One region of the Streptomyces sp. W16 genome, then DNA from elsewhere that is predicted to be linked to it. Evidence: riboswitches for the same ligand, from Rfam matches in the RefSeq annotation. Region 1 holds a riboswitch; each other region holds the start of a gene.

Region 1 (7,748 bases):
GGGTCGGAGGTCTCGGCGGCCTCGGCGGGCAGTTCGTCGGCCGGGTCCGGTGCCGCGAGCGGCTGTACGCACGCCCCCTTGGCCCACCACTCCGGCAGCATCGCGATCGCCTCGTCGCCGAGCGGGTTGACGCCCGGGCCCGCGGCCAGGGAGTGGCCCACCAGGACGTGCAGGCACTTCACGCGGTCCGGCATGCCGCCCGCGCTCGGGAAGCCCTCCAGGACCTCGATGGCGTCGCGGCGCGCGATGTAGTCCTCGTGCGCGGCACGGTACGCGGCGGCGAGTTCGGGGTCCGTCTGCAGCCGGGCCGTCATCTCCTTCATGACGCCGTTCGCCTCAAGCGTGCCGATCGCCGATGCGGCCTTCGGGCACGTCAGGTAGTACGTCGTCGGGAAGGGGGTGCCGTCGGGGAGGCGGGGGGCCGTCTCCACCACGTCCGGCTGTCCGCACGGGCAGCGGTGCGCGATCGCGCGCAGGCCGCGCGGCGGACGCCCGAGCTGCTGCTTGAAGGCCTCGACGTCGGCGTCGGTGGGCTCGGTGCGCGGGGTGGGCGGCGGGGGCGTTTCCATGCCTGTACGAGAGTCTCTCTGTCAGTTCAATTCGGTTCAGCGACTGGGCAGTTCAGTCACTGGTCGGAGGCGTCGGACTTGTCCACGCCGTCCCAGACGTTCGAGTACCACGGGCGGTCGGCCGCCCCCAGTTCCGCGCGCGACTGCTTCGCCGCGTCCGGGTCGATCACGATGTAGCCCGTCTCCCCGGGCATCACATAGTGCAGCCGCTGCCGGATCTGCTGTTCCGCGTACGAGTCGTCCTGCCAGCGTGCCTTGAGGTCGCGGAGCTGTTCGACGCGCTGCCGGGCCTGTGCCTGCTGCCGCTCCAGTTCGGAGATCTCGGCGCGCTGGGAGACGTACTGCCTTATCGGGTAGGCGAGCGCCACGATCAGCGAGCACAGCACCAGGGCGAGGAGGGCCGCCCGGCCGGTGAGCCGGGAGCGGCGGGCCTGCCGTTTGGTCTGGGAGCGGTAGACACGGGCCGCCGTCTGCTCGCCGAGCAGCTTGAGCCTGGTCGCGGTGGAGAACCGGTCCCGGTCCTTCACGGCCATGTCCCGCCTCCCCTTCACACGTGCGTACGTCCCCGCACACGGTACGGGACCGGGTGCGGGGACGTACGTACGACTGGCTAAGGATTGACCCGGTGGAACCCCGGGGGGACTTGGTGAGGTCAGCCCTTGAAGCGCGGGAAGGCGCTGCGGCCCGCGTACTCCGCCGCGTCGTCGAGGATCTCCTCGATGCGGAGCAGCTGGTTGTACTTGGCGACGCGGTCCGAGCGGGCCGGGGCGCCGGTCTTGATCTGGCCGCAGTTCACCGCGACGGCGAGGTCGGCGATGGTGGTGTCCTCGGTCTCGCCGGAGCGGTGGGACATCATGCACTTGAAGCCGTTGCGCTGGGCCATCTCGACGGCGTCCAGGGTCTCGGTCAGCGAGCCGATCTGGTTCACCTTGACGAGCAGGGCGTTGGCGGTGCCCTCCTCGATGCCGCGGGCGAGGCGCTCCGGGTTGGTGACGAAGAGGTCGTCGCCGACGATCTGGACCTTGTCGCCGATGCGGTCGGTGATGACCTTCCAGCCGGCCCAGTCGTCCTCGTACAGCGGGTCCTCGATGGAGACGAGCGGGTAGGCCGCCACGAGCTCCTCGTAGTACTCGGTCATCTCGGCGGCCGAGCGGGACTTGCCCTCGAACTCGTACTTGCCGTCCTTGTAGAACTCGGACGCGGCGACGTCGAGCGCGAGCCCGATCTGCTCGCCGGGGATGTAACCGGCCTGCTTGATGGCCTCGATGATGAGGTCGAGCGCGGCGCGGTTGGACTCCAGGTTCGGGGCGAAGCCGCCCTCGTCGCCGAGGCCGGTGGACAGGCCCTTGGTCTTCAGCACCTTCTTGAGGGTGTGGTAGACCTCGGCGCCCCAGCGCAGCGCCTCGGAGAAGGACTCCGCGCCGATCGGGGCGATCATGAACTCCTGGATGTCCACGTTCGAGTCGGCGTGCGAGCCGCCGTTCAGGATGTTCATCATCGGAACGGGCAGCAGGTGCGCGTTCGGACCGCCGAGGTAGCGGAAGAGGGGGAGGTCGCTGGCCTCGGACGCGGCGTGCGCGACGGCGAGGGAGACGCCGAGGATGGCGTTGGCGCCGAGCGAGCCCTTGTTGTCGGTGGCGTCCAGGTCGAACATCGCCTGGTCGATCAGGCGCTGCTCGGTGGCGTCGTAGCCGACGAGCTCCGGGCCGATCTGCTCGATGACGGCGAGTACGGCCTTCTCGACACCCTTGCCGCCGTAGCGGTTGGGGTCGCCGTCACGCAGTTCGATGGCTTCGAAAGCACCCGTGGAGGCGCCGGACGGAACGGCGGCACGACCCGTGCTGCCGTCGTCGAGGCCGACCTCGACCTCGACCGTGGGGTTGCCTCGGGAGTCCAGGATTTCCCGGGCTACGACGACGTCGATGGACGGCACGAGCATCTCCTTCATGGGGTCTGACGCGGCTACGGCAACACCGCAGCGGCTCTGCGAGACGAGCCTAACCGGCTCGGGGCGATTGGCCATCCGCTCGGCCGCCTGTTGGACAGAACCGAGAGTAAATTGTTTCCGAACGGAACAAAACGCTTCGCTGAAGAGGACGCAAAAAGCCCCGCCCCGGTGCGTACGGGGGAACACGCACCGGAGCGGGGAGCCCGTGGGGGACGGGGGTGACCCTCACGAGGTCTCCATGATGGAGTCCACGGTTGTGAGGGCGCTGTGGTTCAGCTGAGAGCTACTTAAGGTGCAGCTGCTGGCCCGGGTAGATGAAGTCGGCGTCGTCGATGATGCTCTTGTTCAGCTTGAACAGCTGCTGCCAGCCGCCCTTCACCTTGTGCTTCTCGGCGATGGAGCTGAGGGTGTCGCCCTTGACGACCTTGTACTCGCCGTCACCCTTCTTGACCTTCTTGCCGGTCGGGGTGGAGACGGTCTTCTTGGCGGCCGGGCGCTCGGCGGAGCGGGAGGCCGTCGTGTCGGACGTGGAGCGCTCGGTGGTGGTCTTCGAAGAGCTGGAGGAGCTGTTCGAGCTGCTCGACGAGCTGGAGCTGCCGCCGGAGTAGGCGGCGCTCGACAGGCCGGTGCCACAGGTGGGCCAGGCGCCCTTGCCCTGGGCGGCGAGAACCTTCTCCGCCACGGCGATCTGCTGGGACTTGGAGGCCTGGTTCGCGGTGGAGGCGTAGGCGGTGCCGCCGTACGCGGCCCACGTCGAGGCGGAGAACTGCAGGCCGCCGTAGTAGCCGTTGCCGGTGTTGATGGACCAGTTGCCGCCGGACTCGCAGCTGGCGACCGTGTCCCACTCGGAGGCGGTGGCCGCGGAGGCGTTGCCGGCCGCCATGAGCGGGGCGGCGATGGCGACACCGGTCACGCCGGCGAGCGTGGCGACGCGGGTGGCCTTGGACGGACGACGGTGCTTGCCCTTGCCGGAAAACAGCATGGAAGATCCCAATCCCCTCACCGACGCCTGCGAGGTGAGCTGTCGGGTTCGGGCCGTGTGAGTTGCCCGGCCGCACACCTCTCGGTGCGCGACTTAACCCCAAGCCGGTTCCGGTCGTCTCTCAACTCCCGGGCCCGGCACTTACCTTGGGTCCCCCGCTCCTGCCTACGGCGCTTGACGCGACGAATGTTCCCGGAAGCCGCTGGCAGGACTCGGCGTGTGCGGCAGCCGGGGCTCGTGGTGACGAGCGGCCTTGACCGTAGACAGGGAAACCGCGGAATTTCAAAGACGATCAGGGCTTCTGAGACTCATCCCACACTTTCACCAAAGCGGACATTCGGCGCGAAGCGTGACGTGAACTCCCGCTGTTTTGCTGCTACTTTCAGCCCGTTTCAGCACTGACGTCCAAGGTCTGACCGGCGACGACAGCGGACGGATCGGCGCCTATCACCTTTTTGTTCTCGGCGTAGAGCGCGCGCCATCCGCCCTCGAAGCCAAGGGAGTCGGCGATGGACGCGAGGGAGTCGCCGGCGCGGACGGTGTACGACTGCGTCACCGCGCTCTCCGTGCTCTCCTCGGCGCTCGCTCCTCGATGCTTGCCGGTGCTCTGCTGCTCAACCCCCTGGTCGCCCGCCTGCTCGGAGGAGTCACCGAGCGCGCCGGTGTCGACAAGGCTCCACTTGCCCACCGCTTGCTCCGAGTTGTCCGATTCGTCGAGTTTCGGGGACGCGGTGGCCGAGCCGTCGTCCGTCGAAGGAGTGGTGGACTTGTCGGACTTGGTGGGGTTGTCCGTCGCGGAGGGCGTGGGGCTCTGCGAGTCACCGCCGGAGGAGTCGGACGAATCGGACGGAGTCGGTTCCGTGTTGCCGGAGTCGGACAGCCCGAACGATCCGGAGGCCCCCGAAGAGTCGGAGGAGTCGGAGGAACCCGAGGAGTCCGTCGCACTGGCCGACGGCGAGTCGCTCGCGACGCCGGTGTCGACGTTCGCCGAACCCGAGGTCGTGGTGAGGCCGGAGAGCAGCGCGCAGGTGATCCACGCGGAGGTGCCCTTGGCGTCGAGGATCTTCTCGGCGACGGCTATCTGCTGGGAACGGCTGGCGAGGTCGGCGGTCGGGGCGTAGTCCTCGCCGCCGTACTTGTCCCAGTCGTCCTGGGTTATCTGCAGCCCGCCGTAGTGGCCGTTGCCGCTGTTCTCGCTCCAGGAGCCGCCGGTCTCGCACTGGGCCACCTTGTCCCAGGTGGTGCCGTCGGCGGCGTTCGCGGCTGCGGCGCCGAGGAGGGGGATGGCGATGGCGGAGCCGGTCACGCCGGCCGCGACGAGGATTGCCGGAGCCTGACGGGGGCGACGGTGACGACCGTTCCCGGAGAGCATGCGGAGGGCCTTTCGCGTGACGGCGGGGGGACCGCGCGGCGGGTGCTGCGGGGCGCCGCGCTGGTACGTGAACGTAGCCGCAGTCGATCACTTGTCACAAGTTAATGCCACGTAGATCACGTGAAGATCACAGACTTGAGGAACTGTCATCTTCGGGTTTACGGGGCGAGATGGCCTGTTCGGTCCAGGTTTACGGGGTTGGCGTGCCCGCTCGGGGGGTGAACTCCACGGGCAGGGTGCGCAGTCCACGCATGATGAGCCCGCCGCGCCAGCGCAAGTCGGCCGGATCCGCGGCGAGTTGAAGGTCGGGCAGGCGGGTGAGGAGCGTGGCGAGCGCGGTCTGCCCCTCCAGCCGGGCGAGCGGGGCGCCGAGGCAGTAGTGGATGCCGTGGCCGTAGCCGAGGTGTTGATTGTCACGCCGTCCCAGATCGAGGACGTCGGGATCGGCGAACCGTTCCGGATCGCGGTCCGCCGCGGCCAGTACGACGAGTACGGGGTCGCCGGCCGCGATGTCCTGCCCGCCGAGGGTGAGCGGGCGGGTGGCGAAGCGCCAGGTCGCCAGCTCCACCGGGCCGTCGTAGCGCAGGAGTTCCTCGACGCCGGTTTCGAGGAGTTCGCGTTCACCCGCGGCCAGGGACTTCTCCAGGCGGGCGCGCTGCTCGGGGTGGGTGAGGAGGGCGTAGGTGCCGTTGCCGATGAGGTTGACGGTCGTCTCGAAGCCGGCGAAGAGCAGGATGAAGGCCATCGCCGCGGCCTCGTTCTCGGTGAGGTGCTCGCCTTGGTCGGAGGCGCGGATGAGGGCGGAGATGAGGTCTTCGCCGGGGAGTGGGTCCGGGCTGTCGGCGAGGGCCGCGCGCTTGCGGTGGATGAGGTCGGCGAGATAGCCGCGCATCTTCTTGACGGACCGGGCGACTCCACCGCGCGGTCCTCCCCCGTGGCGGATCATCATGCCCGCCCAGTCCCGGAAGTCGTCCTGGTCCTCGCGGGGGACGCCGAGCAGGTCGCAGATGGCGTAGATGGGGAGCGGGAAGGCGAAGTCGTGGATGAGGTCGGCGGAGCCGGTCTGCGCGAACCGGTCGATGAGATCGTTCGTCAACTCCTGCACGCGCGGCGCGAATTCGGCCACCCGGCGGGGTGTGAACGCCTTGCTGACCAGCCGTCGGAGACGGGTGTGGTCCGGCGGGTCGATGTTGAGGAGGTGCGTCATCAACTCGGCCTTGCGCTCACCCGGGATACCGGTCTTGCCCTTGGCGTGGGCCGGTTCGTCGTGATGCGCGGGGTTCTTGGACAGGCGCGGGTCGGCGAGGGCGTGCTTGGCGTCGGCGTACCGGGTGACCAGCCAGGCCTCCACTCCGCTGGGGAGGCGTGTCTTGTGCACGGGGGCGTGCTCGCGGAGCCAGGCGTAGGCGGGGTAGGGGTTGGTGGCGAACTCCCAGGTGAAGAGTTCGGGGGCGGGTACGGGGGCGGAGGGGTGGGGGTGCGGCTGGGCTGGCTGGTCTGTCACTCCTTGACGGTATCCGGGGTGGCGGGGCGCTCGGCGAGGGCCTTCAGGGCGGCGGGGTGTCCCATGTCGGCGGCTTTGCGGTACCAGGTTGTGGCTTCGGCGGGCTTACCTTGCTTTTCGAGGAGGGTGGCCAGGCGGTAGGTGCCGTAAGAGTCGCCGGATTCGTGGGCTTTCTCGTACTGGGCGCGGGCTTCGTCGGGGTGGCCCTGTTTCTCCAGTACGACGCCGTGGTGGGCGATGGAGAGGGGCCAACCGTCGGTCACCGCGAAGCTCTCAGCGGCGGTCGCCAAGGACTCCGGCTCGACCCACAGAAGTCGTTGCAGGTCACCTGCCCACTCGTTGCCGTCGCTCGCCGCACGCCCCAGCCATACCTGGGCTTTTTCGCGCTCGTTGCACAGGAGGTGCATCAAGCCCATGTTCAGGGCGACCCCGGCGTATCCCATGCTTGCCGCCTCGCTGTAGGGAACGGCTGCGGCCAGGACATCTCCCTTTCCGAGCAGCACATCGCCCAAGCGGTGCGCGGCCTCCGGGTTCTCCGCCTCGAACCCCTTCCTCAGCCACCGTTCTGCTCGCTCCAACATGAGTTTGCCGAGCAAGGTCGCCGCGTCACCGTCCCCGGCTTCGGCGGCCGACTCCAGGAAGGGCTCCGCCTTCCTGCTCTCACCGCGCTCCACGAGCATCCGCCCAAGGTGCCCGGCAGACTCGGCCCACCCGGCCTCCGCCGCCCGCCGGACCCACGACTCGGCCTTCTCCCCCTCCCCGACGCTCTCTTCGAGCAGGCCGAGGGCGTGCATGGCCGCCGCGTCCCCCGCCTCCGCCTTGCGCAAATACGCCGCCCGTGCCCCGGCGGCGACGCTCTCGACGTCGTACGCCGCCGGGTTCGCCCGCGCCGCCTCCAGCGCGTGGCCCCACACCCAATCGGCGACGGGCGGGAACGTCTCGTCCTGTTCCGCCGTGTGCACGAAATACGGCAGCACGTCCGCGAACGGTCCCTTCTCCCCTTCACCGCATCTCAGCGTGCGCAGCACCCCGTACCGCTTCTGCCCGGCCCACTCCCAGGCGTCCTCCAGGGACTCCCGCTCCAGCCCCGCGATGCCGTACCCCTCGTGCACCTTCACCAACAGGTCCTGCGGCAAAGGCCCCTTCAGTCCGCACTGGGCCAGATCCACCGCCGCCCGCACCAGCGCGTAGGCGCGAGGGTGCCGCTCGCGGTTCGGGGCGAGTTGCCAGTCGTTCCAGAGGCGGGGGCCGATGGCGAGGTAGGTGGCGACGCCCACCGTGCTGCTCTCTCGGGCAGCCTCGATGAGCCGGGGATCACTAGCCCCCCCAGCATGCTTCCGTTCGGCGGGCCCCCAAGCGCGAGGAAGTTCGAC
Region 2 (7,748 bases), on a different contig from region 1:
GGAGAAGGACGGCAAGGTGCCGCTCACTCCGGCCCGCTCCACCGTCACCACCCCGCAGAAGCTGACGACGTACTGGTTCAAGCAGACCACCTTCAAGGACGGCATCGCCCAGGAGACCTGCCGCAACTTCAAGCACGTCGGGTACTCCCTCGCCGCCACCGGGCACATCGCCGAGACCGCCTGGCACCAGGGCGTCGACCTCTACGACGGGGTCAAGGACCGGCTCAAGGCCGCCCTCGAATTCCACTCCCGCTACCAGCTCGGCGAGCCCGCGCCCGCCTGGCTCTGCGGCGGCAGGGTCGACCGGAACATGGGGCCCGACCTGGAGGTTCCGCTCAACCACCTGGAGGACCGGCTCGGCATGAAGGTGCCCGCCGCGCACAAGCTCGCCGAGACGACCCGGCCGGCCGGCAGCGACGACCTCTTCGTCTCCTGGGAGACCCTCACGCACGCCGGGAACACCGCCGACTGAAACCTGTGTGACATCGGACCCCGCGGATGGCGTATAGTTGCAATCACAACGGCGCGGGGTGGAGCAGCTCGGTAGCTCGCTGGGCTCATAACCCAGAGGTCGCAGGTTCAAATCCTGTCCCCGCTACTCAAGGCCAAGGGCCGGAATCCAGAACATGGATTCCGGCCCTTGGTGTTTCTCCCGCCCCGGTCGGCCCACCCCGCTCGCCGCCCTCCCCCGGCCAGGAAAAACTGGACGTGTGGAGGAGGAGGGTCCGTATGCGCGAGCCGGCGGGCGGCTGCCCGGCGATCCCGTCCCCGACCCCGGCCTCGGCCCCGACGAGGGACGGCGGACCGCCCGCGTCCTCGCCCTGGTCCGCCGGCTGCCCGCGCTGCTGCTGATCGTCGGGGCCTGCTACGACTACTTGACCCCGCAGGACTTCACGGCGGCCCCGTTCTTCACCGCCGCCCCGCTCGTCGCCGCCCCGCTCTACTCACGGCGCGGCACCGTGCTCACCGGCCTGGCCGCCCTCGCCGTCGTCCTCGCGATCCACATCAGGCTCGGCATCCTCCTGCGCACCGACGCGGTCACCGAGGTGGCCACCGTGGCGACGGTCGCCGTGCTCGCCGTCCTCATCAACGCCCTCGTCCGCCGCAGCAGCGAACAGCTCGCCTCCGTACGCGAGATCGCCGAGGCCGCCCAGCGCGCGGTACTCCCCGAACCGGCCGAGCGGATCGGCGGGTTCGAGATCGCGGCACGGTACGAGGCGGCGCAGGAGGGCGCGTTCATCGGCGGCGACCTGTACGCGGTGCAGGACACCCCGCACGGCGTACGGCTGGTCGTCGGCGACGTACGCGGGAAGGGCATGGGCGCGGTCGCGGCCGTCGCGGTGGTCATCGGGGCGTTCCGGGAGGCAGCCGAGCAGGAGACCACCCTGGAGGCGGTCGCGCAGCGGCTGGAGCGGGCGCTGGCGCGCGAGGGCACCCGGCGCGACGGGCTCGACGCGTTCGAGGGGTTCACCACGGCTGTCCTCGCCGAACTCCCGCACGGCGACGGCGTCGTACGGATCGTCGACCGGGGCCACCCGCCGCCGCTGCTCCTGCACGCGGACGGCACCGTGGACACCCTGCTCGTCAAGGAGCCCGCACTGCCGCTCGGGATGGGGGAGTTGGGGTTCTGGCCCGACCGGGCCGAGGAGTTCGCGTTCCCCGGCGGAGCCACACTGCTCCTGTACACCGACGGCCTGTCCGAGGCCCGCGACTCCCACGGCGTGTTCTACGACCCCGGGGAGCGGCTGACCGGGCGGACCTTCCGCAGCCCCGAGGCGTTGCTCTCCCTCCTCGCCAAGGAGGTGCGCCGGTACTCCGGGGGCGGCATGACGGACGACATGGCGATGATCGCCGTACGCCATCCATGACCGGACATGCCGTCAATACCTGTGGGAATTCCAAGACATGGTCAACTCGCCCGTTTTTCGGCGACGGTGGGCCGTTCGTCCAGCAAGGAAAGGTTAATGATCAAGCGAACGGGCTTGGAATCGGGCGCCCGTGTCTATTAACGTTCGATAACGCAGCACGGTCGTCCCAGCCGTCACAAGAGACAGCTCCGTGCGCACGCGCCGAATCCCGCAAGGGAACCGGGGAACCACCACTTGGGGTGAATCGCTCGTCGACAGCCGTGGGAACACGGCAGGTTTACGCGCGTAGGAGACCTTCCTGCTCCGAACCCGTCAGCTAACCCGGTAGGCGAGAAGGAAGGAAAGGAGCACGCCCACGTGGCGTCAAACCAGGCTGCCCCAGAAGCCCCGGTCGTCTACGGCGGATACCGCCCCGACGAGGGCCCCTGGGAGGAGTGGAACCCCAGCGCGGAGACCGTTCCTCCCAACCGCGGCAAGCACCGTGTCGCCAAGCAGCGTGGTGGCGGGGGATTCGCCCGCAGCTCCACCGTCCTGGGCGTCGGTGTCATAGCCGCCGTCAGCGCGGGCGGCATGGCCAGCGCCAACACCGGCAAGCCGCCGGTCTCCATCTCCCTGCCCGACCTGCCCTCCGTGGGCCATCTGCTGGACGACTCCTCCAGCACCCCCAAGGGTTCCGCGACCGCGCTCAGCAGCGTCGGCGTGACCACCACCGAGACCGCCAAGGGCACCTCGGACGCGGGCGAACTGCTGCGCAACCGGATCATGGAACAGGCCGAGCTCCAGCAGCTCCAGGTCGACGGCAAGTCCCAGGCCGCCGCCGAGGCCGCCGTCGCCAAGCAGGTCGACGCCGCCGCCGCGAAGGCCGAGCAGGCCGCCGCTAAGAAGGCCGCCGACGCCAAGGAGGCCGCGGAGGCCGCCGCCAAGAAGAAGGCCGAGGCCGCCAAGCTCGCCGCGCTGGCCAAGCAGTACACGCTGCCGGTCGGCTCGTACACGATCACCGGCACCTTCGGCCAGGCCGGCTCCATGTGGTCCTCCGGCTACCACACCGGACTCGACTTCGCCGCGCCCACCGGCACGCTGATCAAGGCCATCCACAGCGGCACGGTCACCGAGGCGGGCTGGGCCGGGTCCTACGGCTACCGCACGATCCTCACCCTCAGCGACGGCACCGAGCTGTGGTTCTGCCACCAGTCCTCGATCAACGTCAGCGTCGGCCAGAAGGTCGCCACCGGAGACGTCATCGGCCGCGTGGGCGCCACGGGCAATGTGACCGGACCGCACCTCCACCTGGAGGTCCACATCAACGGCGCGGCCACCGCCAGCGACCCGGCGCCCTGGCTGCGCAGCAAGGGCCTCAACCCCTGAGGTCCCCGAGACTTCTGGATCACCCGCTGGAATATCCGGTTCCGGCCCGGCTGTTGACGTAGAGCATGACTTCTCTTCGCAAGCTGGGCCGGTCCGACCTGGAGATCTTCCCGCTCAACCTCGGCGGCAACGTCTTCGGCTGGACCGCCGACGAGGCGACCTCCTTCGCCGTACTCGACGCGTACGCCGCCGCGGGCGGCAACTTCATCGACACCGCCGACTCGTACTCGGCGTTCGCGCCGGGCAACCAGGGCGGCGAGTCCGAGACCGTCATCGGCAAGTGGGTCAAGGCCCGCGGCAACCGCTCCGACGTCGTCGTCGCCACCAAGGTCAGCCAGCACCCCGACTTCCCGGGCCTGAGCGCCGCCAACATCAGGGCCGCCGCCGACGCCTCCCTGCGCCGCCTGGACACCGACCACATCGACCTCTACTACACCCACTTCGACCAGGTCGAGGTGCCGGTCGAGGAGATCGTCGGCGCGCTCGACGAGCTGGTGAAGGCGGGCAAGGTGCGGTACATCGCCGCCTCGAACATCTCCCCCGAGCGCCTCCAGGCCTCCCTCGACCTCTCCGACCGCGAGGGCCTGGCCCGCTATGTCGCGATCCAGCCGCACTACAACCTCGTCTCCCGCGACACCTACGAGGGCGAACTCCGGGACGTGGCCGAGCGGAACGGCCTGGCGGCACTCCCCTACTTCGCCCTGGCGGCCGGCTTCCTCACCGGCAAGTACCGGCCCGGTACGACCGTGGACAGCCCGCGGGCCGGGCGGGCCGCGGGCTACCTCGAATCGGAGCGCGGCCAGAAGGTCCTGACCGCCCTGGACGAGGTCGCACAGGCCCACGACGCGTCCGTCGCGACGGTTGCCCTCGCCTGGCTCGCCGCCCAGCCCACGGTCGCGGCACCGATCGCCTCCGCCAGGACCGTGGACCAACTGCCCGCACTGCTGGCCGTGGCCGAACTGGCGCTCACGGACGCCGAGATCGAGCAACTGACCCAGGCGTCGGCCTAGAGCCTTCCGAGGGCCAGTCAGGACCGGTACGGGTTGTACGCGGGATACGGCGACGACGACACCGGATTCCCGTACACCCCGTGCCCGCCGTACATCCCGTTCCCGCCGTACACGGGCCACGGCGGCACCACCACCGGCACCGGTGGCGCGATACGCCGCGCCGCGTACTCCAGCGCGGGCCGCGCAACCTCCCGCCGCTGCCACAGCTCGTGCAGCAACTCCCTTTCCCGTACGGCGAATTCGGCGCCCACGCGGCCCCGTGCGGCCCGGTGCCGCAGGAACGCCAGAGAGGTCGCGCAGGCCTCGTAGCGGGCGACCGAGCGGGCCGCGGGGCGGCCGAGGTGATGGCCGGCGTATTCGCGGGCCAGCCGGCGGGCCTTCATCGAACCGAGCACGAACGGTTCCGACGGGGTCAGCCAGCCCGCCAGGACATACACGGGCAACTCCTCGCGCACGGCACGCAGTTCGCGCTGCCGGGTCCAGACCGCGAGCCAGGTCAGCAGACCGAACGCGGGCACCATGAACGCGCCGTAGACCTCGAAGAAGCCGTACTGGCCGAACGTCGAGGAGCCGTTCCAGACCGCGTGCATGCCCATCGCGAGGAGCAGTCCGGTCAGCGGTACCAGGACGCGCCGGACGTGCTGCCGGTCGGGGGAGAGCGCGGCGATGCCGAAGCCGATGCCGGTGAGGACGGTGAACAGGGGGTGCGCGAACGGGGACATGACGATGCGCACGAAGAACGTCGCCGCGGTCACCGAGGTGAAGCCGCGGTCGCCGGTGAGCTGGTCGGTGCCGAAGGCGGTGCCGAGGTAGAGGATGTTCTCGGTGAACGCGAAGCCGGTGGCGGTGACCCCGGCTATCACCACCCCGTCGACGATCCCGGTGAAGTCCCGTCTGCGGAACAGGAAGACGAGGAGTACGGCTGCCGCCTTCGCCGATTCCTCGACGATCGGGGCTATGACGGTGGCGCCCAGGGTGTCCGCGCTGGTGGGGTCCGCGGTCGCGGTCGCTATCCATCTGGTGGCGAAGCTGTTGGCGACGATCGCTATCAACGCGGCGGCGCAGGCGCCCCAGGCGAAGGAGAAGAGGAGGTTCCGCCAGGGCCCGGGGTCGACCCGGTCCAGCCAGCGGAACGCGGCGACGAGCAGCGGCACGGGCAGCACGGCGAGCCCGAGGCCCACCAAGAACCCTTCCGTGCCGGTCTGTTGGCGGACGAGGGCGAGGATGACGAGCCCGGAGAGCGTGAGCAGGGTGATCAGCGCGCCGTAACGGACCCCGTTCCGCTGCCACCAGCGCTCGCGCGGCACGTGCCCGGGCACACCACCGGCCGGGTGGCCGGGGTGTGGGGGGTACGGCGAAAACGTGGCCACGGCATCGACCCTAACGAGGTAAGGGCACGGCCCGCGAGGGAGCCTGGCGTCAGCGCTGGTCGTCAGTGCTGGTCGTCGTGGGGTACGCGACGGAAGAGCAGATCGTTCACGACATGTCCCTTGTCCAGTCCCTGCCCCTCGAAACGGGTCAGCGGCCGGAAGTCCGGACGAGGCGCGAAATCGCCGTCGGGTTGGCTGTTCTCGAAGTCCGGGTGCACGCCCAGCACTTCGAGCATCTGTTCCGCGTACGGCTCCCAGTCGGTCGCGCAGTGCACGGTCGCGCCGGGTTTGAGGCGGGTCGCGGCCAGCGTCAGGAACTCCTCCTGGATCAGCCGCCGTTTGTGGTGCCGCTTCTTCGGCCAGGGGTCGGGGAAGTAGACGCGCAGCCCGTCGAGCGAGTCGGGGGCGAGCATCTCGCGCAGCAGGATGATGGCGTCCCCGTTGGCGACGCGGATGTTGGAGAGCCCGTGGTGGTCGGCGAGGCCCAGCAGGTTGCCCTGGCCCGGGGTGTGCACATCGGCGGCGAGGATGTTCGTCGCCGGGTCGGCGGCGGCCATCTGCGCGGTGGCCTCGCCCATCCCGAAGCCGATCTCCAGCACGACCGGGTTGTCGTTCCCGAACAGCTCGCCGAACTCGACGACCCGCTGCCCGTCGATGTCCAGCCCCCACTTGGGCCACAACCGTTCCAACGCGTCGGCCTGCCCCGTCGTCACGCGGCTCCGGCGCGGCTGGAAACTCCGGATGCGGCGCTCGAAGTGGGAACCGGCGGGGTCGGGCTTGGGGCCGTCGGGGAATCGGGGTTCGCCTTTGGCTCGGATGCGCTGTGCGGCCTCGGCGGGGGCGTCGGGGGTGTTGGGGGAGTCAGACACAATGCGTCGATTTTACGGGGAACTGGGAGCCGCCGGCTTCACCGGGAGTCGGACGCCTTCCTCCTGCCCAAGTACGGCCAGGGCCCGCCTCGCCACCTCTCTCCCGATCGGTAGCGAGGCGGTCGCTGCCGGGCTCGGGGCGTTGAGGACGTGCACCGCCCGCGGGCCCTCCTTGATGAGGAAGTCGTCGACGAGGGTGCCGTCCCGCAGCACGGCCTGGGCGCGTACCCCGGCTGCCGAAGGAGTGAGGTCGTCGGGTGTCACTGCGGGGAGCAGCCGCTGTACGGCGCTGGTGAACGCGCTCTTGGACACCGACCGCCGCAGCTCGCCCACCCCGTACTTCCAGTGCTGCCGTGCCATCCGCCACACCCCGGGCCAGGCCGCCGTGGTCGCGATCTCCCGGGGGCGTACGACACCCCAGCCGTAGCCCTCACGGGCCAGCGCCGGCACCGCGTTCGGTCCCACGTGCACGCTTCCGTCGATGCCGCGTGTGAGGTGCACACCGAGGAACGGGAACGCCGGGTCCGGCACCGGATACACCAGGCCGCGCACCAGCTCGGGGCGCGTCAGCGTGTAGTACTCGCCGCGGAACGGCACGATCCGCATCCCGGGGTCGTCCCCGGTCAGCCGGGCCACCTCGTCGCACTGCAGGCCGGCGCAGTTCACCAGCACGCGCGCGCGGACGATGTCTCCACCCCCGGCACCGTCCGTCGTCCGGACGGCGACCCCGCGCTCCGGCCGCCGGTCGACATGGGCGACGCGCGCGCCGTAGCGGATCTCCGCGCCGGAGGCCTCGGCCAGGTGCCGGGCGACCGCGACGTAGTCACAGATCCCGGTCGTCGCGACCTCTATGGCGGCGAGGCCGCGCACCTCAGGTTCGTACTCGGCGATCTGGGACCCGCCGAGCTCCCGCACCGGAATGCCGTTCTCCCGGCCGCGCTGCACGAGCGCGTGCAGGCGGGGCAGTTCGGCGCGCTCCGTGGCGACGATCAGCTTGCCGGTGACGGCGTGCGGAATGCCGTACTCCGCGCAGAACTTGACCATCTCGGCGGCGCCCCCCACCGCGTACCGCGCCTTGAGCGAGCCGGGCCGGTAGTAGATCCCACTGTGGATCACCCCGCTGTTCCGCCCCGTCTGATGCCGGGCGGGCCCCGCCTCCTTCTCCAGCACGGTCACCCGCGTACCCGGCGCGGCCCGGCCGATCGCATACGCGACCGACAGCCCGACGATCCCACCCCCGACCACGAGCACATCACAGTCGTACCC
Region 3 (7,748 bases), on a different contig from region 1:
CCGCTCCCTCACCGACCGGGCCGCCGTGGTGCCCGCCACCTACGGCCGTATCGACCCGGAGTTCCTCTTCGACTGCAGGCCCGGCGAGGAGCGCGTCGGGCAGCTGACCTTCGACGACCTGCACGAGCACACCGGCGATGGGCACGAACATGCCGGCCACCTGCACACCGCCTACGACAGCCTCTCCTTCGCCTCCGACGTGCCCATGGACCCGCGCGGGCTGATGGGGTTCCTGGACAGCAGGCCCGAGGGGCTCTACCGGATCAAGGGGTACGTCGACTTCGGCGCCCACGATCCCCGCAACCGGTACGCCGTGCACGCCGTAGGACGCTTCCTGCGGTTCTATCCCGAGCCCTGGGCGAGCGGGGACGCCCGGCTCACGCAGCTCGTGCTGATCGGTACCGGTCTCGACCTGGCCGCGCTCGGCAAGGAGTTGGAGGCGTGCGGAGACGGCGACGCCCCACACGCCGACGAGCACGGTATGTGGGGCGTCCTGCGTTACGTACAAGAACCGGACCAGGAACCGGAATCCGAGCCGGAGTTGGACCCGGATCCGGAACCGTAGGCCCGAGGGGGCGGGCTACACCGGGCCCGCCACCACCGACACGGTCTTCGGCAGGGACACGCCCGAGCCGTCGCGGCGCGGGTCCATCTCCGGGAGTTCGGCCGGGGTGCCGTCCCGCTGTGCGGCCTTCGCCGGTACGGCGCCCGCCCAGGCCAGGGACAGACAGTCCTCGCCCTTCAGGAAGCGCTGGCAGCGGACGCCGCCGGTGGCGCGGCCCTTGCGGGGGTACTGGTCGAACGGGGTCAGCTTGGCCGTCGTCTGGACGGAGTCGTCGAGTGTGCCGCGCGAACCCGCGACCGTGAAGACGACCGCGTCCACCGCCGGGTCGACGGCCACGAAGGAGATGACCTTCGCGCCGTCGGTGAGCTTGATGCCCGCCATACCGCCGGCCGGTCGGCCCTGGGGACGCACCTGGGAGGCCTGGTAGCGCAGGAGCTGGGCGTCGTCCGTGATGAACACGAGGTCCTCCTCGCCGGTGCGCAGCTCGATCGCGCCGACGATCCGGTCGCCGTCCTTGAGCGTGATGACCTCCAACTCCTCCTTGTTCGTGGGGTAGTCGGGGACCACGCGCTTGACGACGCCCTGTTCCGTGCCGATGGCCAGACCCGGGGACGACTCGTCGAGGGTGGTCAGGCAGACGACCGTCTCGCCGTCCTCCAGGGAGACGAACTCCGTGACCGCCGCGCCGCCGGAGAGGTTCGGCGCGGACGCCGTCTCCGGGAGCTGCGGGAGGTCGACGACGTTGATGCGCAGCAGCCGGCCGGCCGAGGTGACCGCGCCCAGCTCGCCGCGTGCCGTGGCCGGGACCGCCGAGACGATCACGTCGTGCTTGACGCGCCGGGCCTCGGCGTCCTCCGGGAAGGGCTCGCCGTTCGCCGTACGGGCCAGCAGGCCCGTCGAGGAGAGCAGCACCCGGCACGGGTCGTCGGCGACCTGGAGCGGCACGGTGGCGGCTGGGGCGCCCGCCGACTCCAGCAGGACCGTACGCCGGTCGGTGCCGAACTTCTTCGCCACCGCGGCCAGTTCGGTCGAGACCAGCTTGCGCAGCTCGGTGTCCGAGTCCAGGATCCGGGTCAGCTCGGCGATCTCCGCGGTGAGGCGCTCCATCTCCGACTCCAGCTCGATCCGGTCGAACCGGGTGAGCCGGCGCAGCGGCGTGTCCAGGATGTACTGCGTCTGGATGTCGCTCAGCGAGAAGCGCTCCATCAGACTCTGCTTCGCCTGCGCGGAGTTGTCGCTGGAGCGGATGATCCGGATGACCTCGTCGATGTCGACGAGCGCGGTGAGCAGGCCCTCCACCAGGTGGAGGCGGTCGCGCCGCTTGGTGCGGCGGAACTCGCTGCGCCGCCGTACGACCTCGAAGCGGTGGTCGAGATAGACCTCCAGGAGTTCCTTGAGGCCCAGCGTGAGGGGCTGACCGTCCACCAGGGCGACGTTGTTGATGCCGAAGGACTCCTCCATCGGCGTCAGCTTGAAGAGCTGCTCCAGGACCGCTTCCGGGACGAAGCCGTTCTTGATCTCGATGACCAGGCGCAGGCCGTGCGCGCGGTCGGTGAGGTCCTTGACGTCGGCGATGCCCTGCAGCTTCTTCGCGCCGACCAGGTCCTTGATCTTGGCGATCACCTTCTCCGGGCCCACGGAGAAGGGCAGTTCGGTGACGACCAGACCCTTGCGGCGTGGTGTGACATCGTCCACCGCCACCGTGGCACGGATCTTGAAGGTGCCGCGGCCCGTCTCGTAGGCGTCCCGGATGCCGGTCAGACCGACGATCCGGCCGCCCGTGGGCAGGTCGGGGCCGGGGACGTGCCGCATCAGGGTGTCGAGGTCCGCGTTCGGATAGCGGATCAGATGGCGGGCCGCCGCGATGACTTCGCCCAGGTTGTGCGGCGGCATGTTGGTGGCCATGCCGACGGCGATGCCCGACGAGCCGTTCACCAGCAGGTTCGGGAAGGCGGCGGGCAGGGCCACCGGCTCCCGCTCCTGGCCGTCGTAGTTCGGGGCGAAGTCGACCGTGTCCTCGTCGATCGACTCGGTCATCAGGTTCGCGGCCTCGGACGGCCGGCACTCGGTGTACCGCATGGCGGCGGGCGGGTCGTCGTTGCCCAGCGAGCCGAAGTTGCCGTGGCCGTCGGCCAGGGGGACGCGCATGGAGAAGGGCTGGGCCATACGCACCAGGGCGTCGTAGATCGACGCGTCGCCGTGCGGGTGCAGCTTGCCCATGACCTCGCCGACGACACGCGCGCACTTCACAAAGCCGCGGTCGGGGCGCAGGCCCATCTCGTCCATCTGGTAGACGATCCGTCGGTGGACCGGCTTCAGGCCGTCCCGGGCGTCCGGCAGGGCCCGGGAGTAGATGACCGAGTACGCGTACTCAAGGTAGGAGCCCTGCATCTCGTCGACGACGTCGATGTCGAGGATCCGCTCCTCGAACGAGTCGTCGGGCGGCGGGGTCTTCGTGCTGCGGCGGGCCATCGCTGCCGGCTCCTCTTTTCTGGTCGCTCGCCTGGGGGTCGCTCCCCTTCGGCTCACTCTTGCTGAAGCGTGAACGGGGTCTTGACGTGAACCATTGTGGACCGCGGCACTGACAACGCGGACCAGGACCCGGCGTTGGCCGCTCGGCTCCGTCACCGAAGGCTGCCGCGTGGGTCCACGTGTGCGACAGCCCGCAGGCTACGCGATCTCGCTCTCGGCGTACGTCCGCCGGGAACTTCGCCGACGGTCCGCACGCTTGCATACAGTGGCGGGACGAGCAGGATTTCTGCGGTTCCAGCCAGAGAATCCGCGATCGAAGGGACGTACATGCCCATGGGTCACACGGCCACCGCCGAGGCAGGGTCCGGCGGTCTGACAGCGACCGAACACCGCTTGGCCAACGGTCTGCGCGTGGTCCTCTCCGAGGACCACCTGACCCCGGTCGCGGCGGTGTGCCTCTGGTACGACGTCGGTTCCCGCCACGAGGTCAAGGGGCGTACCGGCCTGGCTCACCTCTTCGAGCACCTGATGTTCCAGGGCTCCGGACAGGTGAAGGGCAACGGACACTTCGAACTCGTGCAGGGCGCGGGCGGTTCGCTCAACGGCACCACCAGTTTCGAGCGCACCAACTACTTCGAGACCATGCCCACCCACCAGTTGGAGCTCGCCCTCTGGCTGGAGGCCGACCGCATGGGCTCCCTGCTCGCCGCCCTCGACGAGGAGTCGATGGAGAACCAGCGGGACGTCGTCAAGAACGAACGCCGCCAGCGCTACGACAACGTGCCCTACGGGACGGCGTTCGAGAAGCTGACCGCCCTCGCCTACCCGGAGGGCCACCCCTACCACCACACGCCCATCGGCTCGATGGCGGACCTGGACGCGGCCACCCTGGAGGACGCGCGCGCGTTCTTCCGCACCTACTACGCGCCCAACAACGCCGTCCTGTCCGTGGTCGGCGACATCGACCCCGAGCAGACGCTCGCCTGGATCGAGAAGTACTTCGGGTCCATCGCGTCGCACGACGGCAAGCCGACGCCTCGTGACGGCGCGCTGCCCGACTCGATGGGCGGGGAGCTGCGCGAGGTCGTCGTCGAGGAGGTCCCGGCCCGCGCCCTGATGTGTGCCTACCGGCTCCCGGAGGACGGCACGCGCGCGTCCGACGCGGCCGACCTCGCCCTCACCATCCTCGGCGGCGGCGAGTCCTCGCTCCTCTACAACCGCCTCGTACGGCGCGACCGTACGGCCGTGGCCGCCGGCTTCGGTCTGCTGCGGCTGGCCGGAGCACCCTCCCTGGGGTGGCTGGACGTCAAGACGTCCGGGGACGTCGAGGTGCCCGTCATCGAGGCCGCCATCGACGACGAGCTCGCCCGGTTCGCCGCGGAGGGCCCCACTGCCGAGGAAATGGAGCGCGCCCAGGCCCAGTTGGAGCGCGAGTGGCTGGACCGGCTCGGCACGGTTGCGGGCCGCGCCGACGAACTGTGCCGCTACGCCGTCCTGTTCGGTGACCCGCAGCTCGCCCTGACCGCAGTAAAGCGCGTCCTGGACGTGACGGCGGAGGAGGTCCAGGAGGTCGCCAAGGCCCGCCTGCGCCCCGACAACCGCGCGGTGCTCGTCTACGAGCCGATCGCGGACGAGGACGACGAGAACGACGAAGCAGCGGCCGAGGCCGGCGACGAGAACGAGGAGGCGGCCAAGTGACCGAGCTCGCCACGATGGAATTCCACCCGCAGCCCCAGGCCGGCGAGGCCAGGCCGTGGGCCTTCCCGGCACCCGAGCGCGGGACGCTCGGCAACGGCCTGACCGTCCTGCGCTGCCACCGCCCCGGCCAGCAGGTCGTCGCCGTCGAGGTGCTCCTGGACGCGCCCCTGGACGCAGAACCGGCCGGCCTGGACGGCGTCGCCACGATCACCGCGCGCGCCTTCTCCGAGGGCACCGACAAGCACTCCGCCGAGGAGTTCGCCGCCGAGCTGGAGCGCTCCGGCGCCACCCTCGACGCGCACGCCGACCACCCCGGACTGCGCCTGAGCCTGGAGGTCCCGGCCTCGCGCCTGGCCAAGGGCCTCGGCCTGCTGTCGGACGCCCTCAGGGCACCCGCCTTCGCGGACAGCGAGGTCGAGCGGCTGGTCCGCAACCGCCTCGACGAGATCCCGCACGAGACGGCCAACCCGTCCCGCCGCGCGGCCAAGGAGCTCTCCAAGGAGCTGTTCCCGGTGACCTCGCGCATGTCGCGCCCGCGCCAGGGCACCGAGGAGACCGTCGAGAAGATCGACTCCGGGGCCGTACGCGCCTTCTACGACCGGCACGTTCGCCCCTCGACGGCCACCGTCGTGGTCGTCGGCGACCTCACCGGCATCGACCTGGACGCGCTCCTCGCCGACACCCTGGGCTCGTGGACGGGCTCGACCGCGCAGCCGCGTCCCGTGCCGCCGGTGACCGCCGACGACACCGGGCGGGTCGTGATCGTGCACCGGCCCGGCGCCGTCCAGACGCAGCTGCTCATCGGCCGTGTCGGAGCCGACCGGCACGACCGGGTGTGGCCGGCCCAGGTGCTCGGCACGTACTGCCTGGGCGGCACCCTCACCTCCCGCCTGGACCGCGTCCTGCGGGAGGAGAAGGGCTACACCTACGGTGTGCGGGCCTTCGGCCAGGTGCTGCGTTCGGCACCCGACGGCACCGGCGCCGCGATGCTCGCCATCAGCGGCTCCGTGGACACCCCGAACACCGGTCCCGCCCTGGACGACCTGTGGACGGTGCTCCGCAAGCTCGCCGAGGGCGGCCTCACCGACGCCGAGCGCGACATCGCTGTACAGAACCTCGTCGGGGTGGCGCCGCTCAAGTACGAGACCGCGGCGGCCGTGGCGAGCACGCTGGCCGACCAGGTCGAGCAGCACCTGCCCGACGACTACCAGGCGACGCTGTATCAGCAGCTCGCCGCGACCGGCACCGTGGAGGCCACCGCGGCGGTCGTGAACGCCTTCCCGGTGGACCGTCTGGTGACGATCCTCGTCGGCGACGCGGAGCAGATCAGGGAGCCCGTGGAGGCTCTCGGCATCGGCGAAGTGACCGTCGTACCGGCGGAGTAGACGCAATAGCGGCACACGCGCGTGGGGAGGCCCTGGTGATGGAAGCGTCACCAGGGCTCCCTATTGTCCGAATTGGGGGAGAGGTTGCCTGTCTGCCCTGTGGCGTGTGCAACAAAAACCGTGATCCGTTTGGGGATTGAAAGTGGCCCCCCTTAGCGTCGGTCCGGCTGTCCGTCAGGCACCGCGCCGCACTCGCGGCACCGGACAGTCATCGCCGAGTCCCCGTACGGCGCGAGCCAGGGGAGCCGGGGACCCACATCAAGAGTCCCTGGGGTGAATCGGACGCCCGCGCGTGTAGCGAGGGGGTCCGTAGGAGACCTTCCTGCTCCGAACCCGTCAGCTAACCCGGTAGGCGAGAAGGAAGGAAAGGACCAGCCACTTCATGGCGTTCACCCGCGCCACCGGGAAGCACCGTCGCCCGAGCCGGACCCACCGCACCACCGTGCGCGCCGCGAGCGTCGCCGCGCTCGCCACCACCGGAGTCGTCGGCACCCTGGCAAGCGCCCCCGCGTTCGCCGCCGAGCCCGCCCCCGAACAGACCGGCCTTACGCCTGTCGTCGCCATCGGCGACTCCGTGGCCGAGAAGATCGACGCCCAGGCCGTCGCGCAGCAGCAGGCCGCCGCCGAGACGCTGGCCGAGGAGACCGCCCGCGCCAAGGCCGCCGCGCAGGCCCAGGCGGCCCGTGTGGCCGAGGCGCGCGCCGCCCGCGAGGCCGAGCGCAAGAGGCTCAACACCTTCGTCGCGCCGGTCGCCGACTCCTATGTGTCCACCGGCTACAAGACCGGTGGCTCCCTGTGGTCCTCCGGCGCCCACACGGGCATCGACTTCCACGCCTCGACCGGCACCAGCGTCCACGCGGTGGGCTCCGGCACCGTCGTCGAGGCCGGCTGGGGCGGCTCGTACGGCAACCAGGTCGTGATCAAGATGGCCGACGGCATGTACACCATGTACGGCCACCTGTCGTCCATCGGCGTCTCCGTCGGCCAGCGCGTCACCCCGGGCCAGCAGATCGGCCTCTCCGGGGCGACCGGCAACGTCACCGGACCGCACCTCCACTTCGAGGCCCGTACGACCGCCGAGTACGGCTCGGACGTCGACCCCGTCGCCTACCTCCGCAAGCACGGTGTGAACGTCTGACGACGCACCGCCGCACTTCCCGAAGCCCTGGCCCGCCCGGCCGGGGCTTTCGGCGTTTCCGGAGCCCTCCTGTCCAAAAAATATCCATGGATTCCGGTCCGCCATCGGAAATTCCCGCTGATTGCAATAGAGTCACGGAACACACGTCAATCGTCGACGTTTCACGGGGATTAAGGCGGAGGTCGGACATGCGTATTCCGGCGCACTCGGTATGCACGGCGATCCGGGACGACATCGTCGCCGGTGTCTACGAGCGCGGCGGCCGGCTCACGGAGGAACTCCTCGCGCGCCGGTACGGCGTCTCGCGCGTCCCCGTGCGGGAGGCCCTGCGCACGCTGGAGGCGGAGGGGTTCGTGGTGACCCGGCGGCACGCGGGCGCGTGCGTCGCGGAACCGACCGAGCAGGAGGCCGCCGACCTGCTGGAGATGCGGATGCTGCTGGAGCCGCTCGGCGCCTCGCGGGCCGCCCAGCGGCGCACCGAGGCCCACCT
Region 4 (7,748 bases), on a different contig from region 1:
GTGACGACTCCGACCATGGTGTGTTTGTACATGTCCGCTCCCGGCCGCCTGTTCGTACCCGTCGCCCCGCACCCGCACCGGCGGTGGGCCCGCCTGCCGGGACACAGTCGTCGTCCGTCTCTCGTTCGACGCTACGACCGTGTCCTGGGTTCCACCACTCGTACAGACCAACGACACGGACCGCCGGGAGTAGCGGGCTGCACGCGACCGGGGCCGGGAACACCCGGCCCCGAGCGGCTCAGGCGGGCCGTACGGCGCCCCGGATGGCGGCGGAACCGGCGTAGAAGATCGACTCCTCGCGTATCGGCGTACCGGGGCTCGGCGCGTGGATCATCAGGCCGTTGCCGGTGTAGAGGCCGACGTGGTCGATGCTGTCGTAGAAGAAGATCAGGTCGCCGGGACGGATGTCCGTGAGGGGGACGAGGGCGCCCGCTCCCGACTGTTCCTGGGCGGTGCGCGGGAGCAGGACGCCCGCTGCCTTCCAGGCGGCCTGGGTGAGGCTGGAGCAGTCGTAGGCGTCCGGTCCCGCCGCGCCCCACAGGCAGGGCCTGCCGATCTGCGCGCGGGCGAAGGCGAGTGCGGTGCTGGTCTTGCTGAGCGTGCTCGGGTCCTGCAGCGCGTCGGGTACGGCCGCGACGGGCGCCGGGCTGAAGGTCGGGGCCGCGGGGAGAATGATCTCGGGGGCCATTGTCGGAGCCGTGGGCAGGGTGAATTCCGGAGCGGCGGCCGGGGTCGCGGCGAAGGAGACCTCGGCGGCGGGCGGAGTCGGCTGCCACTCCTGCTGCGGTGGGCGCCAGCCCGGATCCGGTGTGGAGTAGGAGGTCCGCTGCTCGGTCACCATGGGCATCTGTCCGGTAGCCCAGGCCTGTTGCTCGGGGATAACGGGCATCTGGCCGGTGGCCCACGTCTGTTGCTCGGTCACGATCGGCATCTGTCCGGTGGCCCAGGCCTGTTGCTCGGGCACGACGGGCATCTGACCGGTCGACCACATCTGCTGTTCGGGGACCATGGGCATCGACCCGGTCGACCAAGTCGTCTCCGGGGTGGGCCAGCTGGTCTCCGGAGGCGGCCAGGTAGCACCGGCCGGGGCGGACTCGGTGCGTGGTGCGGCGATGTACGGGAGCAGCTCCAGGTCCGCGGTGAGCGGGTCGAAGACCGGAGCCGGGGCGGCCGCGACGGCGAATTGCTGCGGTTCCAGGGCGGGCGCGGGCGGCACTTCGATGGCGGGCACGGGCTGCAGGTCGAGGACGGTCGCCTGAGGCATCTGAACCATCTGCTGCATCTGAGGCGACTGCGGTGTGGCGATCTGAGGCATCTGGGGCGCCTGCGGCGCGGCGGGCGGCAGCGCGGCGATGGGGCCGGCGGTCAACTCTGCGACAGGTGCGGCGAGTTGAGGGGTTGCTGACTCCGGTACGCCAGCCCCCGCGGTCAGTTCGGCCACGGCGCGGCCGGGCTGCGCTTCGAGTGCTCGGCCGCCGCTCTCGGCTTCGGGGCGCCGCTCGGTTCGCTCGGGCCGGGCCGCCGGACGGGCGGGAGTCCTGCCGGGCGGCAGGATCGCCGGCACGGTCGGGCCGAGTTGGGCACGGGCCCGGTCGAACCACTGCTTGGTGACGGCGTCGAGGGCGGGGTCGGAAGGGCGCGACGCGCTGGGACGGGGCTCGACACGCTGGCGCGGACCCCCGGACATCTTGCGCGTGGCGTTGTAGTTTCCGGTGGCCGTCTCGGCCCTGTCGTAAAGGGAGTTGATCCGCCGCTGGACTTCGTCGCGGCTGGGTCGGTCGTCCACGGTGGGGCCACTGCCTCCGGTGCGCGTGCGTCGTTCTGCCGGCATGGCAGACGTGCTCCTTCCGTTTCGCGCCTACCGGGTTAGCTGTCGGGTTCGGGCGTCGATCACGGAAGGTTTGCCCTACGGCCCTTGCCCCGAGGGGCAGTTGGGCCGATTCACCCCAAGTTCGGTTGGGTCCCCGGCTCCGGCTGCCGCGAGCGACACGCCGGACTCGGCGCAAGCCGTGCGGCCCGGCGCCGATCGCCGGAGTAGGTCGTACGGCCTGAACGTCAACTTAGCCAACGTGTGTGCCTCGTGTGAAGGTTGAAGCGCGATATGTCCGATACGTATTTGTGACCTTTACCTCGCCCTGGTGTGTCGAGGGCTCAGGGGCCCGTCGGGTCGGGTGATCCATATGAGGTCGCTATGAATTTTTGAGGCGGTTGAACACATCGGGATCCGCTTCCGTATTGGGTCGGGGGATTTCCATGCCGGGACGATCCGGGCCGACCGATACGTGTAGGAGCAACTTCCTTGGCACGCAACACGCGCAGACGCCCCACAGGCGCACGACGCGCGACGATGGCAGCAGTCGCCCTGATGCTGGGCGGCGGAGGACTGGTGGCGGCGAACGTCTACGCGTCGGCGTCCGAAGGTGGTTGGGGCGGTGACTCCGCCCAACAAGGGTCCCCGGACGCGGCATCGCGAGGTGCGACGATCGACTGCCCGGACATTGGCACCCAGTTGACGACGGTGCCCGACGAGGCGAAGACCGACGTCGACAAGGAACTCGCGAATCTGGACCAGCAGATAACCGAGGCCTACCAGAAACTGCGGGACTCGACGGAGTCCATACGCCAGGACGCCTCCTTCGCGGACAACGCGATCATGAATCCGCTGAAGGAGAAGCGGGCGGCGACGATCGGACGGATCGACGACGCCATCGACCGCGTCGGGGACCGCCCGGAGGGGCTCGACGCCCTCGCCGGCTGCACCCTGATCGCACCCACGAACGAGACCGGGGACCAGGACGGCAACGGCAACGGCGACGACCAGAGCGCCAGTGCGAGCGCGAGTGCAAGCGCCAGTGGCCAGGGCGGTCAGGGCAACCAGCAGATCAGCAACGGGCCCGTCGCCTCGGACTACGCGGACATCACCTCCGTACAGCCCAACGTGAACGCTGCGCAGCAGCAGGCCGGTGCCTCGCGCGGCACGTTCGTCACCGCCTGCGGGGTGAACGAGAACGGCCTGTTCAACTCCGACAACGTGATCGTCGCGCCCGGAGTCACCAACGGCGCCCACCACTTCCACGACTACATCGGCAACCAGTCGAACAACGCCTTCGCCAGCGACCAGGACCTCGCGAACGCCGACACGAGCTGCGAGAACCCCGGCGACAAGTCCACTTACTACTGGCCCGTGTTGCGCCTGCAGAACGGCAAGCAGGAGCGGGACGCCGACAAGCCCGGCGGCGGCACCGAGGGCAACGCCGGTGAGATCGTCACGGCCAAGCAGGTCACCCTGACCTTCGAGGGCAACCCGCAGAGCAAGGTCGTCGCGATGCCGCGCCTCCTGCGCATCATCACCGGTGACGCCAAGGCCTTCGTGAACGGCCCCGCCAACGCCAACGCCTCCTGGAGCTGCACCGGGTTCGAGGACCGGCAGCTCAAGGACAAGTACCCGCTGTGCCCCTCGGGCAGCGACGTCGTGCGCACCTTCAAGTTCCAGAGCTGCTGGGACGGCCGCAACATCGACAGCGCCAACCACCGCACCCACGTGGCCTTCGAGGCCGCCGACGGCGCCTGCCCGGACGGCTTCAAGGCCATTCCGCAGCTGGTGCAGCGGATCGTCTACGACGTGGACGCGCCGAGCCTCCAGGACGGCGGCAAGACGACCCCGCTGTTCTCGGTGGACTCCTTCCCCGAGCAGCAGCACAAGCCCGTCACGGACCACGGCGACTTCATCAACGTCTTCGACGAGGGCCTGATGAACGACATGGTCACCTGCATCAACAACGGCGAGAAGTGCGGCGCCGGCACGGACAACGACCCCGGAGGCTCGGGCGACGGCTCCGGCTCCGGCTCCGGTGACGGCTCCGGTTCGGGTGGCGGCTCCGGGTCCGGTGGGGGTTCCGGTGAGCCGCAGGAGTCCCCGTCGGCCACCGACACCGCTACGGCGGCGCCCACGGCCACCGCGTCCGACGAGCCCTCCGGGAACGGCGGCGACGAGGGGAATGGCGGCAACGGCGGCAACGCCGGGAATGGTGACAACGGCGGGAACGGCGACAACGGTGGCCAGGCCACCGCGGATCCCGCGACCAGCGCCCCGGACACCGAGACCAGTGCCCCCGAGCCCACCGACACCCAGACCACCGACCCCGGTGACCTGACGACCGCCGTCTCGGTTCCCAAGGCCGACACGAAGACCGAAGGTTCCAAGTCGACCGAGACGCAGGGGAGTTCGGACAACGGCTCCGGCGGTGAGGTCGGCAGCGCCGCGACGACACCGCCCGCTTCGTCCTCGGGCGGGGAGAGCTACGCCGCCGTAGGCCCGAATCAGCCGCAGGCGCAGGGCGGGCTGGCGGAGACCGGCGCGAATCTGTGGCCCGCGGTGGCCGGAGCGTTGCTGCTCGTCGCCGGGTTCGTGGTGCTGTACCGAGGTAAGCGCAGTACACGCTGACACAACGCACGTCTGTGACAACGACGGCCCGGCCGCCCCGACTTGGGGGTGGCCGGGCCGTCACATGTTCGGCGCGCCGGGGCGGAAGGCCTTAGACAGCCGGTGCCGGATACGTCGGGTACTCGACCCCGGAGACGTGCTGGACGACCCGGACGACCTGGCAGGAGTAGCCGAACTCGTTGTCGTACCAGAGGTAGAGGATCGCGTTGTCGCCGTCGACCTTGGTGGCGCCCGCGTCGATGATCGAGGCGTGGCGTGAGCCCATGAAGTCGCTCGACACCGCGTCGGGGGCGGTGGTGAAGTCGATCTGCCGTTTGAGCGGCGAGGTCAGCGAGACATCGCGGAGGTGGTCCAGGACCTCGGCGCGGGTGGTCTCGCGGCCGAGCCGCAGGCTGAGGATGGCGATCGACACGTCCGGCACCGGGACGCGGATCGAGCTGCCGGTGATCGGCGCCTTGAGGTCGGGCAGCGCCTTGGCGACGGCGGACGCGGCACCGGTCTCGGTGATCACCATGTTCAGCGGCGCCGAACGGCCGCGACGGTCCGCCTTGTGGTAATTGTCCAGCAGGTTCTGGTCGTTGGTGAACGAGTGGACCGTCTCCACATGGCCGCGCAGCACACCGTACTCGTCGGCCATCGCCTTCAGCGGCGGGACGATCGCGTTGGTGGTGCAGGACGCGCAGGACAGGATCTGTTCGTCCGGCTTGATCGTGTCGTGGTTGACGCCGTGCACGATGTTGGGGACGTCGCCCTTGCCGGGCGCGGTCAGGACGACCTTGTCGATCCCGGGCCGCAGATGCTGCGAAAGGCCTTCCCGGTCACGCCACTTGCCCGTGTTGTCGATGAGGATGGCGTCCTTGATGCCGTACGCCGTGTAGTCGACCTCGGACGGGTCCCCGGCGTAGATCACCTTGATCTCGTTGCCGTTGGCGATGATCGTGTTGCTCGCCTCGTCGACGGTGATCGTGCCCTGGAACTGGCCGTGGATCGAGTCGCGGCGCAGCAGCGAGGCGCGCTTGACGATGTCCTGGTCCCCGCCCTGGCGTACGACGATGGCGCGCAGCCGCAGACCGTTGCCCGAGCCGGCCTTCTCGATGAGCAGGCGGGCGACCAGGCGGCCGATGCGGCCGAAGCCGTACAGCACGACATCGCGGCCCTCGCGGCACGCGATCTTGTTGGCGCCGGTGGCACCGGCGACGGCCTCGGCGGTGAACTCCTCGGCGGACAGGCCGCGTTCGTCGGTGCGGTGGGTGGCGGCGAGCATGCCGATGTCGATCTGGGAAGGGCCCAGGTCGAGCGTGGTGAGCGCGCGCAGGTACGGCAGGGTCTCGGTGACCGAGAGTTCCTCGCCGTCGATCTGGCGGGCGAACCGGTGGGTCTTGAGGATGCTGACCACCGACTTGTTGACCAGGGAACGGCTGTGCAGCAGGACCGTGACGTCCCGCTCGCGGTGCAGCTTCCCGATCATCGGGATCATCGACTCCGCGATCTCCTCACGGTTCTTCCAGTTGGTGAACGAGTCCTCGTTGACAGGCACAGGTTTCTCTTTCGAGCTAGGCGGCGCTCATATGCTAACCCGCTGTTCATCTGCTCGTTCAGTGGGGTGCCGCCCAGCCCGTGAACGCCGTGAGGGCCCCGCCGACGCGCGTCGGCAGGGCCCTCACGGTTGTACTGGTGTCGCTGCTACACGTCCTGGGTCGCGCCGCTGCCCAGCAGCGCCGAGGCGTTCTCCATCGGCGTGAGGACGTGTACGGGCACGGCCTCGGGCAGGCCGTGGCAGGTGAAGCCGAGCCGGGTCATGGCCCGGATGACCTCGCCGCTGTTGAAGTCGCGCGGGTCCTGCCGGGTGATGACCTGGCCCACCTGCTTGACGGGGTAGCGGCGCCGCCCGATGGTCACGGACTCACCCGTGACCAGCTCGGGCTTGATGCCCTTCATCGTCTCCAGGACTCCCAGCTTGGTGAGATCGAAGGGATACCGGGCGATGACACAACGCATGTTGCCTCACAGAGAGAAGGAGAAGCCGTCCGAACAGGCCCCCGAGGAGGCCGAGTTGATCCCTAGGCCGCAGGGCCGAAGGAAGAGCGTCGCTGGCCCCTGCTGCTGCCACCGGCACCGCCACTGCCGCCGTTGCCGCGGCGAGCCGAGCCGCCGCCGGTCCGGCCCTCGGTGGAGGGACGGCCACGACGACCGCGCGACGACGAGGAGGAGGGGCTGCGGCGGCTGCGCTCGCGCTGCTCCACGACCGGAGCGGTGATGACGACCGGGACGCCGGAGGGAGCCTGGGCGCCCGTGATCCGGGTCAGCTCCTCCTCGCCCGACCGCACCGAGGTCACCTCGGCGGTGACGCCGGCCATGGTCATCAGGCGGGTGAAGTCACGGCGCTGGTCGGGGGTGACCAGGGTCACGACACTGCCGGACTCGCCCGCACGGGCCGTACGGCCGCCGCGGTGCAGATAGTCCTTGGGGTCGGTGGGCGGGTCGACGTTGACTACCAGGTCGAGGTTGTCGACGTGGATGCCGCGCGCCGCGACGTTGGTCGCCACCAGCGCCGTCACATGCCCGTCCTTGAACTGGGCGAGGGTGCGGGTGCGCTGCGGCTGGGACTTGCCGCCGTGCAGCCCGGCCGCGCGGACGCCGTTGTTCAGCAGGTGCTTGACCAGCCGGTCCACGGCGTGCTTGGTGTCCAGGAACATGATGACCCGGCCGTCGCGCGCCGCGATCTCGGTGGTCGCCCGCTGCTTGTCCGTGCCGTGGACGTGCAGGACGTGGTGCTCCATCGTCGTGACCGCGCCCGCGGAGGGGTCGACGGAGTGGACGACGGGGTCGGTCAGGTAGCGGCGGACCAGGAGGTCCACGTTGCGGTCCAGGGTGGCCGAGAACAGCATCCGCTGGCCGCCCGGCTGCACCTGGTCGAGCAGGCCGGTGACCTGGGGCATGAAGCCCATGTCGGCCATCTGGTCGGCCTCGTCGAGGACGGTGATGGTGACGTTGTCCAGTCGGCAGTCGCCGCGGTCGATCAGGTCCTTGAGCCGTCCCGGCGTCGCGACCACGACCTCCGCGCCACCGCGCAGCGCCCCGGCCTGGCGGCCGATCGACATACCGCCGACGACGGTGGTCATCCGCACACTGACGGCACGGGCGTACGGGGTGAGCGCGTCGGTGACCTGCTGGGCCAGCTCGCGGGTCGGGACGAGGACGAGTGCGAGGGGCTGACGCGGCTCGGCCCGGCGGCCCGCCGTACGGGCCAGCATCGCGAGGCCGAAGGCGAGGGTCTTGCCGGAGCCGGTACGGCCGCGGCCGA

What was found. A riboswitch is a leader RNA that binds a small molecule or an ion and turns the genes downstream of it on or off. The one in region 1 is predicted to bind cyclic di-AMP.
Region 2: it holds a riboswitch for cyclic di-AMP, as region 1 does, so the genes downstream of both, R6V09_RS18500 (M23 family metallopeptidase) here and R6V09_RS10050 (transglycosylase family protein) in region 1, are expected to answer to the same signal.
Region 3: it holds a riboswitch for cyclic di-AMP, as region 1 does, so the genes downstream of both, R6V09_RS15070 (M23 family metallopeptidase) here and R6V09_RS10050 (transglycosylase family protein) in region 1, are expected to answer to the same signal.
Region 4: it holds a riboswitch for cyclic di-AMP, as region 1 does, so the genes downstream of both, R6V09_RS34805 (C40 family peptidase) here and R6V09_RS10050 (transglycosylase family protein) in region 1, are expected to answer to the same signal.

Annotation. Positions count from the first base shown of each region.
Region 1 is NZ_JAWOAI010000053.1:16,349-24,096, forward strand. Features, by position in the region: partial or broken gene R6V09_RS10035 (DUF501 domain-containing protein) at 168-569, opposite strand; gene R6V09_RS10040 (FtsB family cell division protein) at 626-1,102, opposite strand; gene eno (phosphopyruvate hydratase) at 1,222-2,508, opposite strand; gene R6V09_RS10050 (transglycosylase family protein) at 2,801-3,499, opposite strand; cyclic di-AMP (ydaO/yuaA leader) riboswitch at 3,509-3,682, opposite strand; gene R6V09_RS10055 (LysM peptidoglycan-binding domain-containing protein) at 3,882-4,871, opposite strand; gene R6V09_RS10060 (cytochrome P450 family protein) at 5,062-6,375, opposite strand; gene R6V09_RS10065 (hypothetical protein) at 6,372-7,748, opposite strand, start outside.
Region 2 is NZ_JAWOAI010000123.1:2,856-10,603, reverse strand. Features, by position in the region: gene R6V09_RS18515 (alginate lyase family protein) at 1-472, shown strand, start outside; tRNA gene R6V09_RS18510 (tRNA-Met) at 525-598, shown strand; gene R6V09_RS18505 (PP2C family protein-serine/threonine phosphatase) at 711-1,868, shown strand; cyclic di-AMP (ydaO/yuaA leader) riboswitch at 2,058-2,214, shown strand; gene R6V09_RS18500 (M23 family metallopeptidase) at 2,226-3,233, shown strand; gene R6V09_RS18495 (aldo/keto reductase) at 3,299-4,243, shown strand; gene R6V09_RS18490 (PrsW family intramembrane metalloprotease) at 4,261-5,613, opposite strand; gene trmB (tRNA (guanosine(46)-N7)-methyltransferase TrmB) at 5,676-6,482, opposite strand; gene lhgO (L-2-hydroxyglutarate oxidase) at 6,495-7,748, opposite strand, start outside.
Region 3 is NZ_JAWOAI010000092.1:4,501-12,248, forward strand. Features, by position in the region: gene R6V09_RS15050 (CobW family GTP-binding protein) at 1-565, shown strand, start outside; gene R6V09_RS15055 (DNA gyrase/topoisomerase IV subunit A) at 581-3,037, opposite strand; gene R6V09_RS15060 (M16 family metallopeptidase) at 3,371-4,735, shown strand; gene R6V09_RS15065 (M16 family metallopeptidase) at 4,732-6,120, shown strand; cyclic di-AMP (ydaO/yuaA leader) riboswitch at 6,323-6,489, shown strand; gene R6V09_RS15070 (M23 family metallopeptidase) at 6,503-7,258, shown strand; gene R6V09_RS15075 (GntR family transcriptional regulator) at 7,447-7,748, shown strand, end outside.
Region 4 is NZ_JAWOAI010000345.1:2,109-9,856, reverse strand. Features, by position in the region: gene R6V09_RS34810 (hypothetical protein) at 1-32, opposite strand, end outside; gene R6V09_RS34805 (C40 family peptidase) at 239-1,831, opposite strand; cyclic di-AMP (ydaO/yuaA leader) riboswitch at 1,840-2,013, opposite strand; gene R6V09_RS34800 (DUF1996 domain-containing protein) at 2,348-4,444, shown strand; gene R6V09_RS34795 (glyceraldehyde-3-phosphate dehydrogenase) at 4,536-5,981, opposite strand; gene R6V09_RS34790 (SCO5918 family protein) at 6,128-6,442, opposite strand; gene R6V09_RS34785 (DEAD/DEAH box helicase) at 6,505-7,748, opposite strand, start outside.